DNA from 2 places in the Dietzia sp. HMSC21D01 genome. Region 1 is predicted to be linked to the other one. Evidence: riboswitches for the same ligand, from Rfam matches in the RefSeq annotation. Region 1 holds a riboswitch; the other holds the start of a gene.
The links. A riboswitch is a leader RNA that binds a small molecule or an ion and turns the genes downstream of it on or off. The one in region 1 is predicted to bind cyclic di-AMP.
Positions count from the first base shown of each region.

Region 1 (14,506 bases):
CGTCCTCGTCGTCGTCCTCAACGTCGCCGCCGCCGTCCTCAGGGTGACCACCGCGGTGCGGTGGGTCGAGTAGTGCCGCCGACACCTCCGCGCTGATGCGCAGCATCGCCGACAACTGGGGGAGTGACGCCGGGGAAGGTGGGTGGACGTCGCCGTCGCGGGTGAGAAGGTACCCGCCCCGCGCCGGCTCCGCCGGACCCACCGCGCCCGGGCCGGCCTCGTCGCCGTGCGGGTCGACCCGCTGCGACCGGGCGCCGACCACATCGAACACCCCTGCGCCGGTCTCGTCGAGCCACAGCCGGTCCCGGGCCTCGAGCGCGATCCGCGCACGGCGGATCGCCGAGCCGGCGCGATGCCGGGCACGCTCGCCGGGGATGAGCGCGGCGGAGGGGATGTTCACCCCGAGCGGCATCGCCACCGGGCTGCCCAGACGCTCGAGCTCGGCGACGAGACACTCGAGCGTCGCGTCCAGGTTCACACCTATCGGCGTGTAGCCGTCCACGAGCGGCGCGATCATCGCCCACGCCTCGGGCAACGTCGGCGCGAGCAGCACGTCGGAGGCGGAGATCCCGAAGTCCGCCCGCGCCTGCCCCAGATCGCGCTGGGGATTGACCAGCGTGGTCACCGCGCTACCGTCCGGGAACGCCACCGCGAGTTCCACGGGCCGCGGACGGGAACGGGCGCTGTCGCCCCCGACGGTGAGCGCCGCGACGGCACAGTAGCGGTGGCCGCGTACATCTCCCTCGGATTCGCGGAGGAACCGGAGGATCCGGCGGTCGGTTCCGAGGTCCCCCGGCCTGACCGGGCGGGTGAGGACGAGACCGTCCAGGGACCGCGACCGGCTCAACGCGACGTACAACTGGCCGGGCGCGAAGGTGCCGCCGCCGAGGTCCACGATGAGCCTGTCCAGCGTCTGACCCTGGCTCTTGTGGATGGTGATCGCCCAGGCGAGGGTGAAGGGGAACTGGCTGAAGGAGCCGACGACCTCGTGGCGCACCGCGCCGTCGGAGGCGTCGGGGCGGGCCACGTCCCAGGTGTGCGGGGCGACCTCGGCGACCTCGCCACCGGGGAATCCGACGACGACGACGGGTCCGTCCTCGCCCCGCCCCTCCCGTCTCCCGGGCGACGCGTCGAGCACCCTCCCGATGGAGCCGTTGACCCAGCGATCCACCGGGTCGTTGGTGAGCATCATGACCTGGGCACCGACCTTGAACACGAGCTTCGCCTCGGTCGGGGGCTCGAACCCGGTGAGGTCCCCGGTGACGGCCGCCTCCATCGTCAGCTCCGCCCCGGGGAGACGGTCGAGACGTCGACGATTGTGGGCGGCGGCCATCCGGTTGGTGGTGGTCAGCGTCAGCCACGGTTCGTCATCCGGCGGCTCGAACCCCGGGTCGGTCCGTGAGTTGAGCCGCTCGAGTGCGGCACCGGCGAGCGTGCTCTCGCGGATCGAGTTGAGGATGGCGGTCAGCTCCGGGTCGCCGGACTGCCGGAAGACGTGGGTGAGATCGACGGTGGGGAAGCGGTCGCGGTCGAAGCGCTCGGCGGAGAAGAAGTAGGGGGTCGTGAACGTCGCGTCGAAGTCGGGTCCTTCCGCCTCGGTGACGACCGGCGGGAGTTGGAAGAGGTCGCCCACCAGGACGAGCTGGACGCCGCCGAACGGCATCGTGGGATCCGGACCGAAGCGCTCGAGCGCGATCGCCATCATGTCGAACAGGTCGGCGCGGATCATCGACGCCTCGTCCACGATCAGCGTGCGGACGCCGGCGAGGGCCCCGGCGAAACGCCCCGGGCGATACGAGGCACTGCGGACGTGGTCGACGGTGGACCCGGGGTGAAAGCCGAACAGTCGGTGGATCGTGTAGCCGCCCACGTTGAGTGCGGCGATGCCGGTCGGGGCGGCGACCAGGGTGGGGCGGCGCGTCTCCGACAGGAAGCGACGGATGAGGGTCGACTTGCCGGTGCCCGCCTTGCCCGTGAGGAAGAGGTCGTGTCCGCCGTGGAGGAGGTCGAGGGCCTGGTCGAACTCCTCGGTGAGCACGATCGAACCGTCCGCGCCGGACGCGTGTGACTGCTCGTTCATGACCGCCTCACGGGTCGAGGGTGGGGTGGACGACGACCGCGGGCCGGACCTCCTCTGAGAAGGAGATCCGGCCCGCGGTGGGTGCTGTCGGGGATCAGTGCTCGTCGTCGCGACGAGTACGGTTCTCCTCCTGCAGCGTCGTGAGCATCGAGTGCTCGCGGTGGTGCTTGTCGTGCTCGGCCTCGTCGAGCAGGCGCGCCTCCTCGACCGGGTCGGGGGTGAGCGCACCGCGCGGGGACCGACCCGCGACGCCGAGCTGGTTCATCTTGGTGGGCACCTTGGCGCCGGCGTACTCGAGCGGGACGGCGTGGCCGTGCTCGTCGATCTCGCCGAGGGGCTGGTGGACCTCGATGAACTCGCCCTGCGGCATCCGCATGATGATGCCGGTCTCGATGCCGTGCTCCAGCACCTCGCGGTCCGAGCGCTGGAGGCCCAGGCACAGACGGTAGGTGAAGAAGTACACCAGCGGCGGGAGCAGGATGAGCCCGATACGTCCGGCCCACGTCGTCGCGTTGAGCGAGATGGCGAAGTGGTACGCGATGAGGTCATTGGAACCCATCAGGACCAGGATCACGTAGAAGGTGATCGCCATCATGCCGGAGGCGGTACGAACCGGCACGTCACGCGGGCGCTGGAGCAGGTTGTGGTGCGCCTTGTCGCCCGTGATCTTGGCCTCGATCTGCGGGTACAGGAACATCAGCACGACCATGGCGCCGAGCATGACGGCCACCCAGGTGGTCGCCGGGATCGTGTAGGGGCCGAGGTAGAGCTCCCAGGCCGGCATCACACGAGCGCCGCCCTCGGTCCACAGCATGTACCAGTCGGGTTGCGAACCGGCGGAGATGTGCGACGGGTTATATGGCCCGAGATTCCATATCGCGTTGATCGTGAACAGGCCCGAGAAGAGCATGAGCATGCCGACGGTGATGGCACCGAACGCGATCGACTTGACGGCGAAGACCGGGAGGATCCGGACGCCGACGACGTTGTTCTCCGTGCGGCCGGGCCCGGGGAACTGCGTGTGCTTCTGGTACCACACCAGCGCGAGGTGAGCGGCGATCAGCGCGAGGATGATGGCCGGGATGATCAGCACGTGCAGAACGTAGAAGCGCGGGATCATGATCTCGCCGGGGAAGTCCCCGCCGAAGACCATCCAGTGCATCCAGGTACCGATCACGGGCAGACCCACGATGATCGCGGAGGTGATGCGGAGGCCGGTGCCCGAGAGCACGTCGTCCGGCAGGCCGTAGCCGAGGAAGCCCTCGACGATGCCCAGGAGCAGCAGCACGCAACCGATGGTCCAGTTGGCCTCACGCGGGCGACGGAACGCGCCGGTGAAGAAGATGCGGATCATGTGGACGACCATCGACGCCACGAACAGCAGGGCCGCCCAGTGGTGGATCTGCCGCACGAAGAGTCCGCCACGCACCTCGAACGAGATGTCCAACGCGGTCTCGTAGGCACGAGACATCTCGATGCCGTTGAGCGGTGCGTACGCACCCTGGTAGATCACCTTCGACATGGAGGGGTCGAAGAAGAGGGTGAGGTAGACACCCGAGATCAGCAGGATGATGAAGCTGTACAGGGCGATCTCGCCCAGCAGGAAGGACCAGTGGGTCGGGAAGACCTTGTTGATCTGCCGGCGCAGGCCCTTGGCCATGGTGTACCGCGCGTCGAGGCCGTCGCCCAGGGACGCGAGTCTTGTGTTAGTGCTCATGAACGACGCTCCCAGAAGGCGGGTCCGACCGGCTCGACGAAGTCACCGTTGGCGACGAGGTAACCCTCGCTGTCCACGGCGATGGGCAGCTGCGGAAGCGCGCGGGCGGCGGGGCCGAAGACCGGCTTCGCGTACTCGAGCGCGTCGAACTGCGACTGATGGCACGGGCAGAGGAATCGATGGGTCTGCTGCTCGTACAGCGAGGTGGGGCAGCCGAGGTGGGTGCAGATCTTCGAGTAGGCGTAGAGGTCGCCGTAGTTGAAGTTCTCCTGACCCTTGCGCTTGGTGACGCGGGCTGCGTCCTCGGGACGGAAGCGGATCAGCATGACCGAGTTACGCGAACCGTGGATCGAGTGCATGTGCTCCTCGAAGTTGCCCAGGGCGCTCTCGGGCAGCGGGAAGACGGACTCGAGGCCACCGGCGGCGAGGTCGTCGACACGGATGCGCTCCAGGCGGCCCTCACCGGCGGGCGGATGCCCGTCGGGGTAGACCTTGCCGGTGTCGCGGCCGAGGTACACCTTCTCCGGCGGCAGGCCGTCGGGGCGGTTCTCGGAGGCGAGGGTCCAGCCGGTGGTGTGGAGGGTGCCGTCACCGGAGAGGGTCATCTCTCCGCGCTTCCACGGGTTCTTGATCATGCCGCCGAGGGGCAGGATCGCGGACAGGCCGATGAGACCGACGCTCGCGCCGAGGAAGCCGCCCATGACCTTGCGGCGGCCGAGGGTGGAGGTCTTCCACGAGTCGTTGAGCTCGGCGACGATCGTGCGACGGTCCAGCTCGTCCGAGGGACCGTCGTGCCGCGTCTGGACCGAGATCTCCTCGGGGACGAACTTCTTGGTGAACTGCACGGCGCCGAAGCCCAGGAACAGGATCGACAGGCCGATCGTGCCGCCGAGCAGCGGCGTGTACGCCATGTACAGCCAGTAGCCGTCCTCACCCTCACCGCGGTACTCCCACGGCCAGAAGATGTAGACGACGGCGAAGGCGAGGGCGAACAGTGCCGACAGCGCGAACCAGGTGGTCACCGTGCGCGCGGCGCGCTTCTCCGCGCGGGTCGTCACGCCCTCGGGCCAGCGGCTCTCGCGGTGCCGGATCTCGACTTCGTCGAGCCGGGTGCCCAGCTCGACGAGCTCGGCCTCGCTCATGCGGTCCAGGTCCGCCGGTGACGGGTTCTTCGGGGTCTCACTCATGAACGGGATCCGATCCACAGGGTCGCACCGATGAGGGCGACGATGCCGACAAGCCAGATAGCCACGCCCTCGGTCACCGGGCCGAGACCGCCGAGGCCGTAGCCACCGGGCGAGACCTTGTTATCCGTGGCCTTGATGTAGGCGATGATGTCCTTCTTCTCGTCAGGCGTGAGCTGCCGGTCCGAGAACTTGGGCATGTTCTGCGGGCCGGTGAGCATGGCCTGGTAGATCTCCTGCTCGTTGGCAGGGTCCAGAACCGGCGCGTACTTACCGCCGGAGAGTGCTCCGCCGCGGCCGGTGAAGTTGTGACAGGACGCGCAGTTGAGCCGGAACAGCTCGGAACCGCGGGCGATCTCCTCGGCGCGGCTCTCGCCGGAGGCGCCGCGCAGCGACTCCTGCGCGATCGTGCCGTCGGCGTTGGTGATGATGCCCGGCCCGCCGCCGTGGAGGTCGACATAGGCCGCGAGCGCCATGATCTGCTGCTCGCTGTAGCGGGGCTTCTTGCGCTCGGCCTGCGCCTCGTTGTCCGCGGCCGGCATGCGGCCCGAGTGCACCTGGAAGTAGGTGGATCCCGCGCCGACACCGACGAGGGACGGGCCGCGGTCCTCGACACCCTGCAGATTCTGCCCGTGGCAGGTGATGCAGGCGACGTCGTAGATCGACTTGCCCTCGGCGATGAGTGCGGCCTGGTCCTGCTGGGCCGTCGCCACCTGCGGCTCCGGGACGACGGCGGTGGCGATCGCTCCCGCTCCGAGGAGGCCGGCAGCGATGACGAGCGCGCCGGTCGCCTTACGGCGCCGCTTGGTGGAGACCGACCGCGTCGGGGTCGTCGCCGGGTCCGGCGACGGCGTATCCGCAGCGGGTGGGTGAGGTGAGTTCATTGTGAGTTCCCTTTGGTGTTGGGACCTGCTGGACACAGCGTCCTGCGGCCAGCTGACTACTGAATGAAGTAGATGGTGACGAAGAGGCCGATCCAGACCACGTCGACGAAGTGCCAGTAGTAGGACACCACGATGGCGGCGGTGGCCTGCGCCGGGGTGAAGCGCGACATCGTCGTACGCATCACGAGAACGACGAAGGCGATGACGCCCGCGGCGACGTGGAGACCGTGGAAGCCGGTGGTGATGAAGAAGACGGACCCGTAGACGCTGGAGGAGATGGTGGTTCCCTCGAGGTACAGCATCACGTACTCGTACGCCTGGCCGATGAGGAAGACGGTGCCCATGACTGCGGAGATGACGTACCACCGCCGCAGTCCGAAGACATCGCCCTGCTCCGCGGCGAACACGCCCAGCTGGCAGGTGAACGACGATGCCACGAGGATCACCGTGATCGTCAGGGCGAACGGCACGTTCAGATGCGTCGGGTAGGAGGGCCAGTCACCTCCCGAGTTCGCCTTGGAGACGAAGTACATCGCGAACAGGCCCGCGAAGAACATCAGCTCCTGGGACAGCCAGATGATGGTGCCCACACTGACCATGTTCGGCCGATTCAGCGAATGAACACGCTGGGCCATGGCCGATCCTGAGTTATCTACTGCGCTCGTCACGTGGCCAAGTATGACCCCTGAGGTGGGGCGAGTCTGCATGGACCCCCGAAATCGGCGTGTCCCCTCAGCGTTTCCGCAGGTCGCCTCAGATACGTCACGGTCAGGGGTCGGAAATCGACCCCCTTGCAGGGGCTATCAGGGGCCCCTCAGGCTGATCGACCCGGGCGGTCGCGAGCACCGTGGCAGGGTACGGCGCGGGCGGCGGCGATGCCGGGGTGGCACGATTGACCCCGTGTGACCGGCCCCTTCGAGTGCCGGTTCCTTTCTATGAGACCAGAGGAGGTCGGGACACGTGGGCAGTTCGGCGGCGATCGACGGGGGCCGGTCCTGGCCCGGAGTACTCGGCACCCTCACGGCGGAGGAGGACCTCGATCCGGCGGACGCGCGGTGGGCGATGTCCCGGATCATGGAGGGCGTCGCGACCGATGCGCAGATCGCCGCGTTCGGGGTGGCCCTGAAGATGAAGGGTGTCACCGGACCCGAGCTCGAGGCTCTCGCTTCGACGATGCTCGACTACTCCCGCCGCGTGCCCACGGACCGCGCCTGTGTGGACATCGTGGGCACCGGCGGCGACCGGCAGGGAACCGTCAACATCTCGACTATGTCGTCTCTGGTGGTCAGCGCGTGCGGGGTGCCCGTCGTCAAGCACGGCAACCGGGCGGCGTCCTCCAAGAGCGGAGGGGCCGACGTCCTCGAGGCGCTCGGCGTGGCGATCGATCTCGGACCCGAGGACGTGGGGCGTTGTCTCGACGAGGTGGGGGTGGCCTTCTGCTTCGCCCCCGTGTTCCACCCCGCTCTGCGCTTCGCCGCGACACCGCGGCGGGAGATCGGCATCCCGACCGTGTTCAACATCCTGGGGCCGTTGACGAACCCGGCCGCCCCGACGGCGAACCTCATCGGCTGCGCCTTCGAGAATCTCGTCTCGGTGATGGCGGAGGTGTTCGCGCTGCGTGGCCGGTCGGCTCTGGTCGTCCGCGGTACGGACGGGCTGGACGAGATCACGATGACGGGTCCGACCCGCGTCCTGCGGGTGGCCGGTGGCCACGTCGACGAGGACCGCATCGAGCCCGCCGACTTCGGGATGAACACGTGCTCGATCGAGGAACTACGAGGCGGCGACGGGGTGTACAACGCCGGGGTCGCCCGGGATCTCCTGGCGGGAAAGACCGGCCCGGTGCGTGACGCGGTCCTGCTCAACTCCGCGGCGGCGCTCGTGGCGTTCGACGGGCTCGACAGGGACGCGGACCTGGTGGCCGCGATGCGGGCGGCCGTGGACCGGGCTGCGACGGCGATCGACGACGGCGAGGCGGCGCGTCTGCTCGAGAAGTGGGTCGGTTTCAGCGCGAACCGGTGAGTCAGGCGGGGCGGTGATCGGCGGCCGCGCGTTCGGCCCGGTCCGCCCAGTCCGTCAGGGTGTGCGCACCCCGCAAGGGGAGCGTCCAGCAGCCGTCGATCGAGACGATGCGGGTCTGCTGGGAGTCGATCCACCGGTGGACGTTCCGGATCTGAGCCTGGGTCGCCCCGGCGAACGGCCCGGGCGCGGGCCGCACGGTGGTCGCGGCGGCCCGTAGGCCGTCGATGACCGGCATCGGCGCGGCTCCGGGTGGGACCGTGCCGGATCCGGCGAGCCGGCCGTGGCGGACGATCGCCACCGCCCAGGCCCGTCGGGGCGCCGGTTGGACGAGCACGATCTCCGCGAGCGCGGCGGTGGCGACCAGCTCCTGCCGGCGGGCGAGTACCCGGATGAGGGCGGCGGTCCTGTCGCGCAGTCTCGCCCCGCGTTCGAAGGCCCCGCCTGCGGCCAGTCGGTCGATCTGCTCCACGAGCGCATGCAGCGGGGCCGAATCACGCCCGTCGGCGAGCGCCGCCCAGCTCTCGGGCGCGGGCCGACCGCCGAAAGCCTCGAGGAGGTCCTCCCAGGCGGTGCGCGCGTCCTCGGCGCGGCGGAAGGGTCCGATCGCAGTGGGATCCTCCGGGACCCGGACGATCGTCGGGCGGCTGGCGCGGCCGGTGGGAGGGGAGAGCCACCAGCCTCGCCGGGGGCTGCGGGACCGTCTGTTGAACGGTGGCTGCAGTGAGTCGATGAGTTGTTCCTCGACGGTCCACGCCTCGAGGAGGTGGGCGCACGGCACTGAGTCCACCGATGCGGCCAGGCCGACCATGGTGCGCATCCGTCCTCGGGTGTCCCCGCCGGAGTAATAGGAACGCGCGCGACGACGCACCGAACCGGACGAACCGACGTACAGCGGCCCGCCGGCCTCGTCGCGGAAGACGTAGACCCCGGGACCGTCGGTGAGCGACTCGGTGAGGGTCGCGCGACGTCGGATCTCGGGAGCCAGGCGGCCGTCGTACGCCAGCAGCTCCGAAAGGGTGGACACCCCGCAGTCACCGACCCGCGAGATGAGGGCGTGCAGCACGTCCACCGTGGCACGGGCGTCCTGCAGGGCGCGGTGATTGGGCTCGACCGTGGCGCCCAGGTGTGCGGCCAGGACCCCGAGCCGGTGGCCACGCGTCTCGCCGCGGTGCAGCACCCGCCGGGCGAGTGCGAGGGTGCACACGGACGGGGGATCCGGCCACCGGTGGCCCGTCGCGGCTGCGGCGGCGCGGAGGAAGCCGAGGTCGAACCTGGCGTTGTGCGCCACCAGGACAGCGCCGCGCGAGAACTCGAGGAACGTCGCCATCACCTCGCCGAGGGACGGTGCGCCGACGAGGTCCTCCGGGGCGATCCCCGTCAGCCTGCTGATGTGCCCCGGCAGTACGCCGTCGATCGAGACGAAGGTGGACAGCTCCGCCTGCACCTCGCCTCCCCGGATCCGGACGGCGCCGATCTCGGTGATCTCGTCGCCGCCCGGCTTGGTGCCGGTGGTCTCGAGGTCGACGACGACGAAGGTCACCTCTGACAGCAGCGGCTCGAGCTCGTCGAACGCGCCCTGCGCGCCGACGGGTGCCGGTGAGGTGGAGGGGAGCATGGCGGAGACGGTAGCGGCGGGGTCGGACATCGCCGTCCGGGGGCGGCGTCCGGGTCACGGTCCGGGGGAGTGTGTCGTACCCGGTTCCTAGGGTGCCTCCCGGGCCGACCGCGGCGGCCGGATCGCGGCGCGATAACGAACGGGCAACACGCCCAGGACGGAATGTGAGGTAGATCGTGGTGTCAATGGATTGCGCTCGCTGCCCGGCGGTGGCGGGCGACTGTGAAGGCTGCATCGTCTCCCTACTGCTCGGTGAAAAGGTCCAGGTAGGCGAGCTTTCTCCGGAGTCCTGTGGGTACGTGCTGGACCCGGAGGTGCGGACGGCGATCGACGTCCTCCGAGCCGCGGGCATGGTGACGTCCATCGACATCCTGGCCGCGGAAACCGCCGCGTGAGCGGGGAACTGGACTTCGGCGAGATGGTTTCGTAACCTTTTCGAGACCTCGGAAGTCATTCCCCGCCCGCCGGTGGGGAGCCGGGGTCACGCCTAAGCGCCCGAGGGCGCGCCGGGGAACCACGTTCCACTGGGGTGAATCGCTCGACGACCGGGAGGTCGGCGAGCGTAGGACAGACTTCCGTGTCCGAACCCGTCAGCTAACCCGGTCGGTGTCGCAGGAAGAAAGAGGAAAGTCTCTCGTGGGAGCTCACAGCATCAAGACCAGCTCGACCGGCCGCCGCGTGGCCGCCGCCGGACTGCTCGCCGCCGGAGCCGCTGTCGCGGGCTCCGGGACCGCGTCCGCCGCGCCCGTGACCGTCGACGTCCCCGTCGAGCTGCGGCTGCCGGGTGTTCCGGCCCAGGTCACCATCGACGTCCCGGAGGGCATCGCCCTTCCGGCCGGCCTCCAGCAGGCCGCCCAGGCGGCCCCGGCCGCTCCGGTCGAGTTCGCCACCCCGGCGCCCGAGGTCTCCGCCGGCCAGCGCATTCTGGACGCGGCCACCACTCGTGTCGGCTCGCCCTACGCGTGGGGAGCGACCGGCCCCAGCTCGTTCGACTGCTCAGGCCTGACCTCGTGGGCCTACAAGGAGGCGGGGATCTCGATCCCGCGGACGAGCCAGGCTCAGATCGGCGGCGGCACGCAGGTGGCCAAGTCCGACCTGCAGCCCGGTGACATCGTCGCCTTCTACAGTGGCGCGACCCACGTCGGCATCTACGCCGGCAACGGTCAGGTCGTCCACGCCCCGTACTCCGGTACCTCCGTGAGCTACGCGCCGCTGGACTCCATGCCGTTCTACGGCGCCACCCGCTACTACTGAGCGGGTCGGCTCTCCGACTCCTACACACCCCGCCTGAGACCGGTCGGGTACCGGCCCCGGGCGGGGTGTGTCGTATGTAACATCCCCTCTCGGGTGCCGGATGCCTTCGCAGGTGGCCGGATCGGCCCCGCCCAGGCTAACCCCGGATCCGAGAGACCGACGAGAGCAGATGAAGCCCCGTGCCCGCGCGAACAGGCTCGCCGCCGCCGCGGCGGTCGTGGTGCTGCTGGCCGTCGCCGGTGTCACTGCTCAACCCACCGCCACTGCTCAGCCCACCGTTCCCGTCGCCGCCTCCACGACGACCGCGGCCCCCGCGGCTGACGCTCCCCCCATTCTGAGCGAGAGCGCGGTCGATGCGCCGGCCTCCGCCTCGCGCGGTGTCCCAGAGGACTCCGGGTCCGCCGCGGGCGAGGACCTGGCCGAGTTGGCGCGGCTGTCCGAGGAGGCGGGGGCTCTCGGCGAGGAACTCCACCTGGCCCGCGCGGAACTCGACCGCGCCGAGCGGGAGCGGGATCGCCTCGAGCGGGCCGCCGGGGCAGCCGCCGGCCGAGCCGCGGTGGCCGACGGTGCGGCCGTGAGGGATCAGTCCCTCGTCGACCACCTCGCCGCCATGAGGTACCGCGGTGGCGACCCGGGCGCGACCCGTGCCGCGATGCTCGCCGAGAGCCCACGGGACCTCGTGCACAGATTGGACGCGCTACGCCGGCTGTCCGGCGCGACCACGAGCGCACTGGACGCCTCGCGGGCGGCCTCCGAGACTGCCGCACGCCTCCGGGATGACGCCACCAGGGCCGCGGATGCTGCGCGGGCCTCCGCTCGCGCGGCGCGAGAGCACGCCGATCACCTCGACCGGCGCATGGCCGAGATGCGCGAACTCATGGACGAGGTACGTCGCCGCGTGGACTCCCTGTCGGACGGGCAGCGGGCCCTGTGGGTCGGCGGGCCGGTGATGCCCGCCGGTTACGTCGCCCCGCCCGTGGACGACGCCAACTCGGCCGCGCTCCGCGTGGCACTGACCCGGCTCGGCGCTCCGTACTCGTGGGGCGCAACCGGTCCCGACGAGTTCGACTGCTCCGGGCTCATGGTGTGGTCGTACGCCCGGGAGGGCAAGACCCTGCCACGATCGAGCCAGGCGCAGGCGGTCTCCGGGGCGCCCGTGGCGATGCGGGACGCCCGTCCCGGCGATCTCGTCATCTACTACCGGGAGGCGACCCACGTGGGGATGTACGCCGGCGACGGTCTGGTGCTGCACGCCCCGACCTACGGCGTCCCCGTCAGACTGGAGAGGGTCGACGCTATGCCGATCCACTCGATCCGACGGTACTGACCGCGCGCGGACGGCCCGGTGACGTTCCCGGGGCGCACGGTCGTGCCGGGTCGCGCGGGGCCGGTGTAGGTGCTGTGGCAGGCTCGGAGTCGATGACCAAGACCCTGCTGATCACCAACGACTACCCGCCGCGTCCCGGCGGGATCCAGTCCTATCTCGAGACGTACCTGAGTCACCTCGATCCCGCCGAGGTCGCGGTCCTCGCGTCGACGTTCCGCGGTGCCGAGTCCGCCGAGTACGACGCGTCGAAGCCCTATCTCGTGGAGCGCGTACCCACCGAGATGTTGCTGCCGACGCCGGACCTGGCAGCCCGGGCGCGTCGCCTCGCCTCGGATTTCGGGGCGACGACGATCTGGTTCGGGGCGGCCGCCCCGCTCGCGGCCATGGCCCCGGTCCTGCGTGAGGGGACCGTGGAGCGGGTCGTGGCGAGTACCCACGGGCACGAGGTGGGATGGTCGATGCTCCCCGGGTCGCGTCAGGTCCTGCGCGTGATCGGGGAGTCGACCGACGCGATCACCTACGTCAGTGACTACACGCGAAGGCGCGTCTCCGCGGCCTTCGGCCCCCGGGCACGGCTGGTGCGTCAACCGGGCGGTGTCGACACGGAACGGTTCCGCCCGGACCCGGTCAGGCGCCGGGCGATCCGGGACCGCTACGGGGTCGCGGACCGCGACGTGATCGTGTGCTTGTCCCGTCTCGTGCCGCGGAAAGGTCAGGATGCGCTCATCCGCGCGATGCCGGAGATCGCCCGCCGGGTGCCCGGGGCCGTCCTCGTCGTCGTCGGCGGGGGGCCGTACAGACGGACGCTCGAGGGGCTCGCACGCCGGTACGGCGTGGCGGACCGGGTCATCTTCTCCGGCCGGATCCCCGCGGACGAGATCGTCGACCACCACCGCATGGCCGACGTCTTCGCGATGCCGTGCCGCACGCGCGGCGGCGGGCTGGACGTGGAGGGACTGGGGATCGTCTACCTCGAGGCCTCGGCGTGTGGCGTACCGGTGGTGGCGGGGCGTAGCGGGGGAGCACCGGAGACGGTCCGGGATGGGCGGACCGGACTCGTGGTGGACGGGACCTCGCGGCGCGAGATCGTCGACGCGGTGGCCGGGCTGCTCGAGGACCGTCCGCGGGCGTCCTCGATGGGGCTCAGTGGCCGCCGTTGGGTCCTCGAGAACTGGCGGTGGGAGGACCTGGCGCGGGACATGCAACGCGTGCTCTCGGGGGAGTGACCCGCGAGAGCACGCGTCCGGGCCGTCGTGCCGTCCGGCTCGGCCCGACCGTCAGGCCGCGCCGTCAGGCGTAGAGGGCCTCGATCTGCTCGGCGTACTTCTGGTGCACCACGTTGCGCTTGACCTTGAGAGACGCGGTGAGCTCGCCGGTCTCCTCGGTGAACTGGTCCGGCAGGACGTGGTACTTCTTGATCGACTCCGAGTGCGACACGCTGCGGTTCGCCCGCGCCAACGCCTGATCGAGGTGCTCGATCATGTCGGCGTCCTTGAGCAGCTCGTACAGTGACCCCGACTTGTCGTGGTGGGACTTCCAGCGCTCCAGGGCCTCCGGATCGAGGGTCAGCAGGACGGAGACGAACGGCTTGCCGTCGCCCACACAGACCGCCTCCGCGACCAGGGGATCGGCGCGCAGGGCGTCCTCCAGCTGGTTGGGAGCCACGTTCTTGCCGCCGGCCGTGACGATGATCTCCTTCTTGCGGCCGGTGATCGACAGGTAGCCGTCCTCGTCCAGCGAGCCGAGGTCGCCGGTCCGGAACCAGCCGTCCGTGAAGGACTCGGCGGTCGCCTTCTCGTTCTGCCAGTAGCCGGAGGCCACCACGGGGCCGCTCACCTCGACCTCGCCGTCCTGGGCGATACGGACGGCGCACCCGGGCAGCGGCTGGCCGACGCTGCCGATGCGCATGTGGCCCGGGGTGTTCACCGTGATCGCGGCGCACGTCTCCGTCAGGCCGTAACCCTCGAAGATGTTGACCCCGATGCCGTCGAAGAAGTGGGTCAGCCGGTCACCGAGGGCCGCGCCACCGGAGATGGCGACCTCACAGCGTCCACCGAGGGCGTTGACGAGCTTGGCGTACACGAGCTTCGAGAAGAGGGCGTGGCGCAGCCGGAGGAGCGGACCCACGCGGCCGTCGCCCCGGTTGGCCTTGGAGTACGCCACGGCGGTGTCGGCCGCCTTGTCGAACATCCACGCCTTGACCGTGCCGCCGTCCTGGGCGGTCGCCCGGGCCTTGTTGAAGACCTTCTGGAAGACGCGGGGGACCGCCAGGATGTAGTGCGGCTTCATCTCGCCGAAGGTGTCGACGAGGTTGGTGAGGTCGGAGGAGTGCGCGATCGTCACACCGGCGTGGAAGCCGGCATAGGTGATCGCGCGGGCCAGCACGTGCGCCAACGGGAGGAACATCACCGACGTCGCGTCGA
Region 1 covers NZ_KV823801.1:489-14,994, forward strand. Annotated here, with positions in the region: gene HMPREF3086_RS04210 (AAA family ATPase) at 1-2,080, opposite strand, end outside; gene HMPREF3086_RS04215 (cytochrome bc1 complex cytochrome b subunit) at 2,175-3,797, opposite strand; gene HMPREF3086_RS04220 (cytochrome bc1 complex Rieske iron-sulfur subunit) at 3,794-4,984, opposite strand; gene HMPREF3086_RS04225 (cytochrome bc1 complex diheme cytochrome c subunit) at 4,981-5,865, opposite strand; gene HMPREF3086_RS04230 (aa3-type cytochrome oxidase subunit III) at 5,922-6,533, opposite strand; gene trpD (anthranilate phosphoribosyltransferase) at 6,826-7,887, shown strand; gene HMPREF3086_RS04240 (DEDD exonuclease domain-containing protein) at 7,889-9,502, opposite strand; gene HMPREF3086_RS04245 (hypothetical protein) at 9,688-9,897, shown strand; cyclic di-AMP (ydaO/yuaA leader) riboswitch at 9,977-10,126, shown strand; gene HMPREF3086_RS04250 (C40 family peptidase) at 10,139-10,756, shown strand; gene HMPREF3086_RS04255 (NlpC/P60 family protein) at 10,926-12,083, shown strand; gene HMPREF3086_RS04260 (glycosyltransferase family 4 protein) at 12,176-13,309, shown strand; gene HMPREF3086_RS04265 (AMP-dependent synthetase/ligase) at 13,374-14,506, opposite strand, start outside.

Region 2 (3,633 bases), on a different contig from region 1:
ACGAGCACGGCGGCAGGTGCCGCGCTGGCCACGGCCGTCGTCGCGGCATTCCTGGGCACGCTCTTGGGCGCGGCCGTCCTGGCGCTGGTGGCCGCGGTGTGCAGCGCACTGGGCAAGGTGGCGCTGGACGCGTCCATCCAGACCGACATCCCCGACGCCGCCCGCTCGTCGGCGTTCGGCCGGTCCGAGACCGCGTTGCAGCTGGCGTGGGTCGCGGGCGGGGCGTTGGGCGTGCTGTTGCCCCCGGACTTCACGATCGGGTTCTCGGTGATCGCCTCGGTCGGCGCCCTGCTGTTCGCGCAGTCACTACTCACCGCCCGCGGCTCCACCCTCGTACCCGGATTGGGCGGCAACCGGCCGCGGTTCCCGGGTGGGCGACGTGACCCGGGTGCGCTCGACGGCCACCTGCTCGGCAGAATGAAGGGGTGAGTTCCCTCAGCGATACCCCGTCGACCGGCCCCCGCGTCCGCCCCGTCACCTGGGCGATCCTGGCGTGGATGATCATCATGATCGCGGCGATCGTCGGCGCGTGGCAGGGGTCGGAGTCCCGCTACGGGGCGCTGCCCGAGATCACCGTCGCCACCGACCGCGGGGAGGAGAGGGTCCTGCCGTTCACCGCGACCGACCTGGACGGCAACACGTACACCAACCCGGTCGGCGAATTCCACGTGCAGGACGAGCACACGTTGACGGTCCGGCTACCCGGCGAGCTGCGGTCCGCGACGATGGACGTCTACGAGGTCCGCGCCGACGGGGTGCGCGACTACACGGTCGAGGCGGACGGACCCGGCCAGCTCCTCGTGCCCGTGACCACCCCGGAGGAGGGCCGGATCGAGGGCCTGGCCATCCGGGCAGTGGCGATCGTCTACGCGGCGGACGGCTCGGAGTCGATCCTCAACGGCGAGTGGTCGGTCGGCTTCACCTACGAGGACTGACCCACCGAACGCACTGGAGCCGGGCCCTCGCCCCGGCCCTGCGCCGTGACGGGATCAGGCGTCCAGCTCGCGCGCTACCGCGCGCAAGACCGAGGCAACCCGGCTCGAGATCTTGTGGTCCGGTCGGTGACCGCGCCGCAACTCCGGCTGGACGGTCGACTCGAGCACCTTGATCATGTCCTCGACCATCCCGTGCAGCTCATCGGGCGAGCGCCTGGGCCCGCCGCGCGGGGCGCGCTCCTCGGCGACGGTCGGCTCGTCGTGGACCACCACGCGCAGCGCCTGCGGACCGCGGCGGCCGGAGACCATGTCGAACTCCACACGCTGACGGGGGCGCAGGGTCTCCACGCCGGCGGGGAGCGCGTCCGCGCGTACGTAGACGTCCTCGCCGCCCTCCTGGGACAGGAAGCCGAACCCCTTCTCCGCGTCGTACCACTTGACCTTGCCGCTGGGCACCGCGAACCACCTTCCGTCCCGGGCGCGCACGGGCGCGACCGACAACTCCACTGACGATCAGAGACTACCCTCGTGCGCGTTGGTGACGGCCGCGAGGCGAGCGGTACCCTCCCCTGTGTGACCTCCGACGATCGACGCCCGGCCGACGACCCCTGGACACCCGACGCGTCCGCCTCCGGTGACGCGCACGCGCCCGCGCGGCCACGTCGCCGCGGGCTGTTCGTGGCCGCGCTGATCATCTTCGCGATCGGGGTCGTCTTCACGATCGTCGCCGCGCTGACGCCGTTCGTGCTCGACCGCGACGCGCCGACGATCCTGTACCTCGGCGCGATGTTCTTCACTCCGGTGGGCTTCCTGCTGGGCCTCGCGTACGCCATTCTCGGCTCGCGCCCGCCCAGGGTGTGACCAACCCCACCCGCCCGGTAACGACCCAGGTAACGAGCGGATAACAGCGCGCTATCTCCGCCCGGGCGAGCTCTTTTTATTTCAGAATGGTGACGATCCGGCATCGAACCGCTACTGTTCCGTAGCAGACTCGTCAGCGAGTCGGCATCGGCCGCACCCACCGAACCCCGCCCTGCGGCCGACGCCACTGTGACCATTACCCGGGCGGGGACGGGGGACCCGACAGGGCCCACGACGGGCCCGGCGACCGCAGGTCGCCTTGGGGTGAAGCCGCCGCCGGCGGCCGGACGCACTCGTTTCCGAACCCGACAGCTCACCTCGTAGGCACAGAGTGAAAAGGACTGACGCGTACATGACCTCGTACACCGGACGCCACCGCGCCGCCACCCCCTCCTCCGCGCCCAAGACCGCCGTCAAGGTCGTGCTCGCCGGCACCGCCTTCTCCGCCGCGGGCCTGGCCCTCGCGCCGTCCGCCAACGCCGCGCCCGACTCCGACTGGGACCGTCTGGCCCAGTGTGAGTCCGGCGGCAACTGGGCCATCAACACCGGCAACGGCTACCAGGGCGGCCTGCAGTTCTCGCCGAGCACCTGGGCCGCCTACGGCGGCACGCAGTACGCGCCGACGGCCAACCAGGCCACGCGCGAGCAGCAGATCGCGATCGCCGAGAAGACCCTCGCCGGCCAGGGCTGGGGCGCATGGCCCGCCTGCTCGGCCAAACTGGGCCTCAACTCGGCGCCCACCCCGCGTGACCTGTCGGCCCCGAAGCCGGCTCCGGCCCCGCGCCCGCACGCTGATACGGCCGCCCCGGCCGAGGTCAGCGCCGCCGATCACGTGGCCACTCTCAAGGCGTTCGCCGAGAGCCGCGGTGTCTTCCTCCCGATCACCGAGGGTTACGAGGCCAACAAGGCCGCCGTCGACGCCGCCTACGCCGGCAACCAGGACCTGGTGGACGGCTTCGTCGCCACCTACCTGGCCAACTGACACCGGCGACACCCGCCGAGCGGTACCCGGGCCACGAGGAAGGGCCGCCCCCCCCTACAGGGAGTGGCGGCCCTTCTCGCGTTCCCCGGCGCCGCGCCGGAGGTCGGATCTCAGGCGACCCAGGGCGCGCCGTTGATCTTGGTGTACGGGTGGATGTAACCGAGTCGCTCCTGCGGGAGCGGGAAGGTCTCCTGCCCGAACGGCGACAGGCCTCCCGCGACCAGCGCGGCGAGCTCGGTGACCGGGTGCTCGCCGTACGAGGCGTCGGGCCAACCCGGGTTGTCATAGGTCAGATTCTTCTTGGCAGCCACCCCTGTAGTCTCTCACCTCCGACCCGATTCGGCAGCAGGTGGGTCGATTCCCACGCGGACCGGTTCTCACGGCCGCCGCGGTCTCACTAGGCTGGGACGGATCATGCCGAGCTCCCGAGCCACCTCCCGCGGCGCCACCGCCGACGCGCCGGACTTCCCCGCCTGGCTCGCCGGGTTGTCCGACGACGCCCTCGTGCGCGTGTGCGAGCTGCGCCCGGACGTGGCCACTCCCCCGCCCGCCTCGCTGGACGTGTTGGCCTCGCGCCTGCGCCTGCCGGCGTCCACCGCGCGGGCGGTGGGGACGTTGTCGTGGCCGGAGCTGCTCGTGGCGGCCGCAGCCGCCGCGGTCGGTGCCGATTCCGGGGCCGTACCGCTCGGCGCGGTGTCGGGGAGACTGGGTGTCGACGACGACGAGCCCGTCTTCCACGCCGCCGTGGCCCGTCTCCGCGAACTCGCGTTGATCTGGGGCGAGGAGGACTCGGCGCGGATGGTGCCCGTCACGGCGGTGGCGATCCGGTCGGCTCCCGTGGTGGCCCCTCATCCG
Region 2 covers NZ_KV824158.1:98-3,730, reverse strand. Annotated here, with positions in the region: partial or broken gene HMPREF3086_RS17075 (MFS transporter) at 1-429, shown strand, start outside; gene HMPREF3086_RS17070 (DUF2771 family protein) at 426-935, shown strand; gene HMPREF3086_RS19820 (cold-shock protein) at 990-1,391, opposite strand; gene HMPREF3086_RS17060 (hypothetical protein) at 1,509-1,796, shown strand; cyclic di-AMP (ydaO/yuaA leader) riboswitch at 1,978-2,137, shown strand; gene HMPREF3086_RS17055 (transglycosylase family protein) at 2,149-2,778, shown strand; gene HMPREF3086_RS17050 (hypothetical protein) at 2,889-3,089, opposite strand; partial or broken gene HMPREF3086_RS17045 (hypothetical protein) at 3,193-3,633, shown strand, end outside.
Region 2: linked by a shared signal. The riboswitch ahead of HMPREF3086_RS17055 (transglycosylase family protein) and the one ahead of HMPREF3086_RS04250 (C40 family peptidase) in region 1 are both predicted to bind cyclic di-AMP.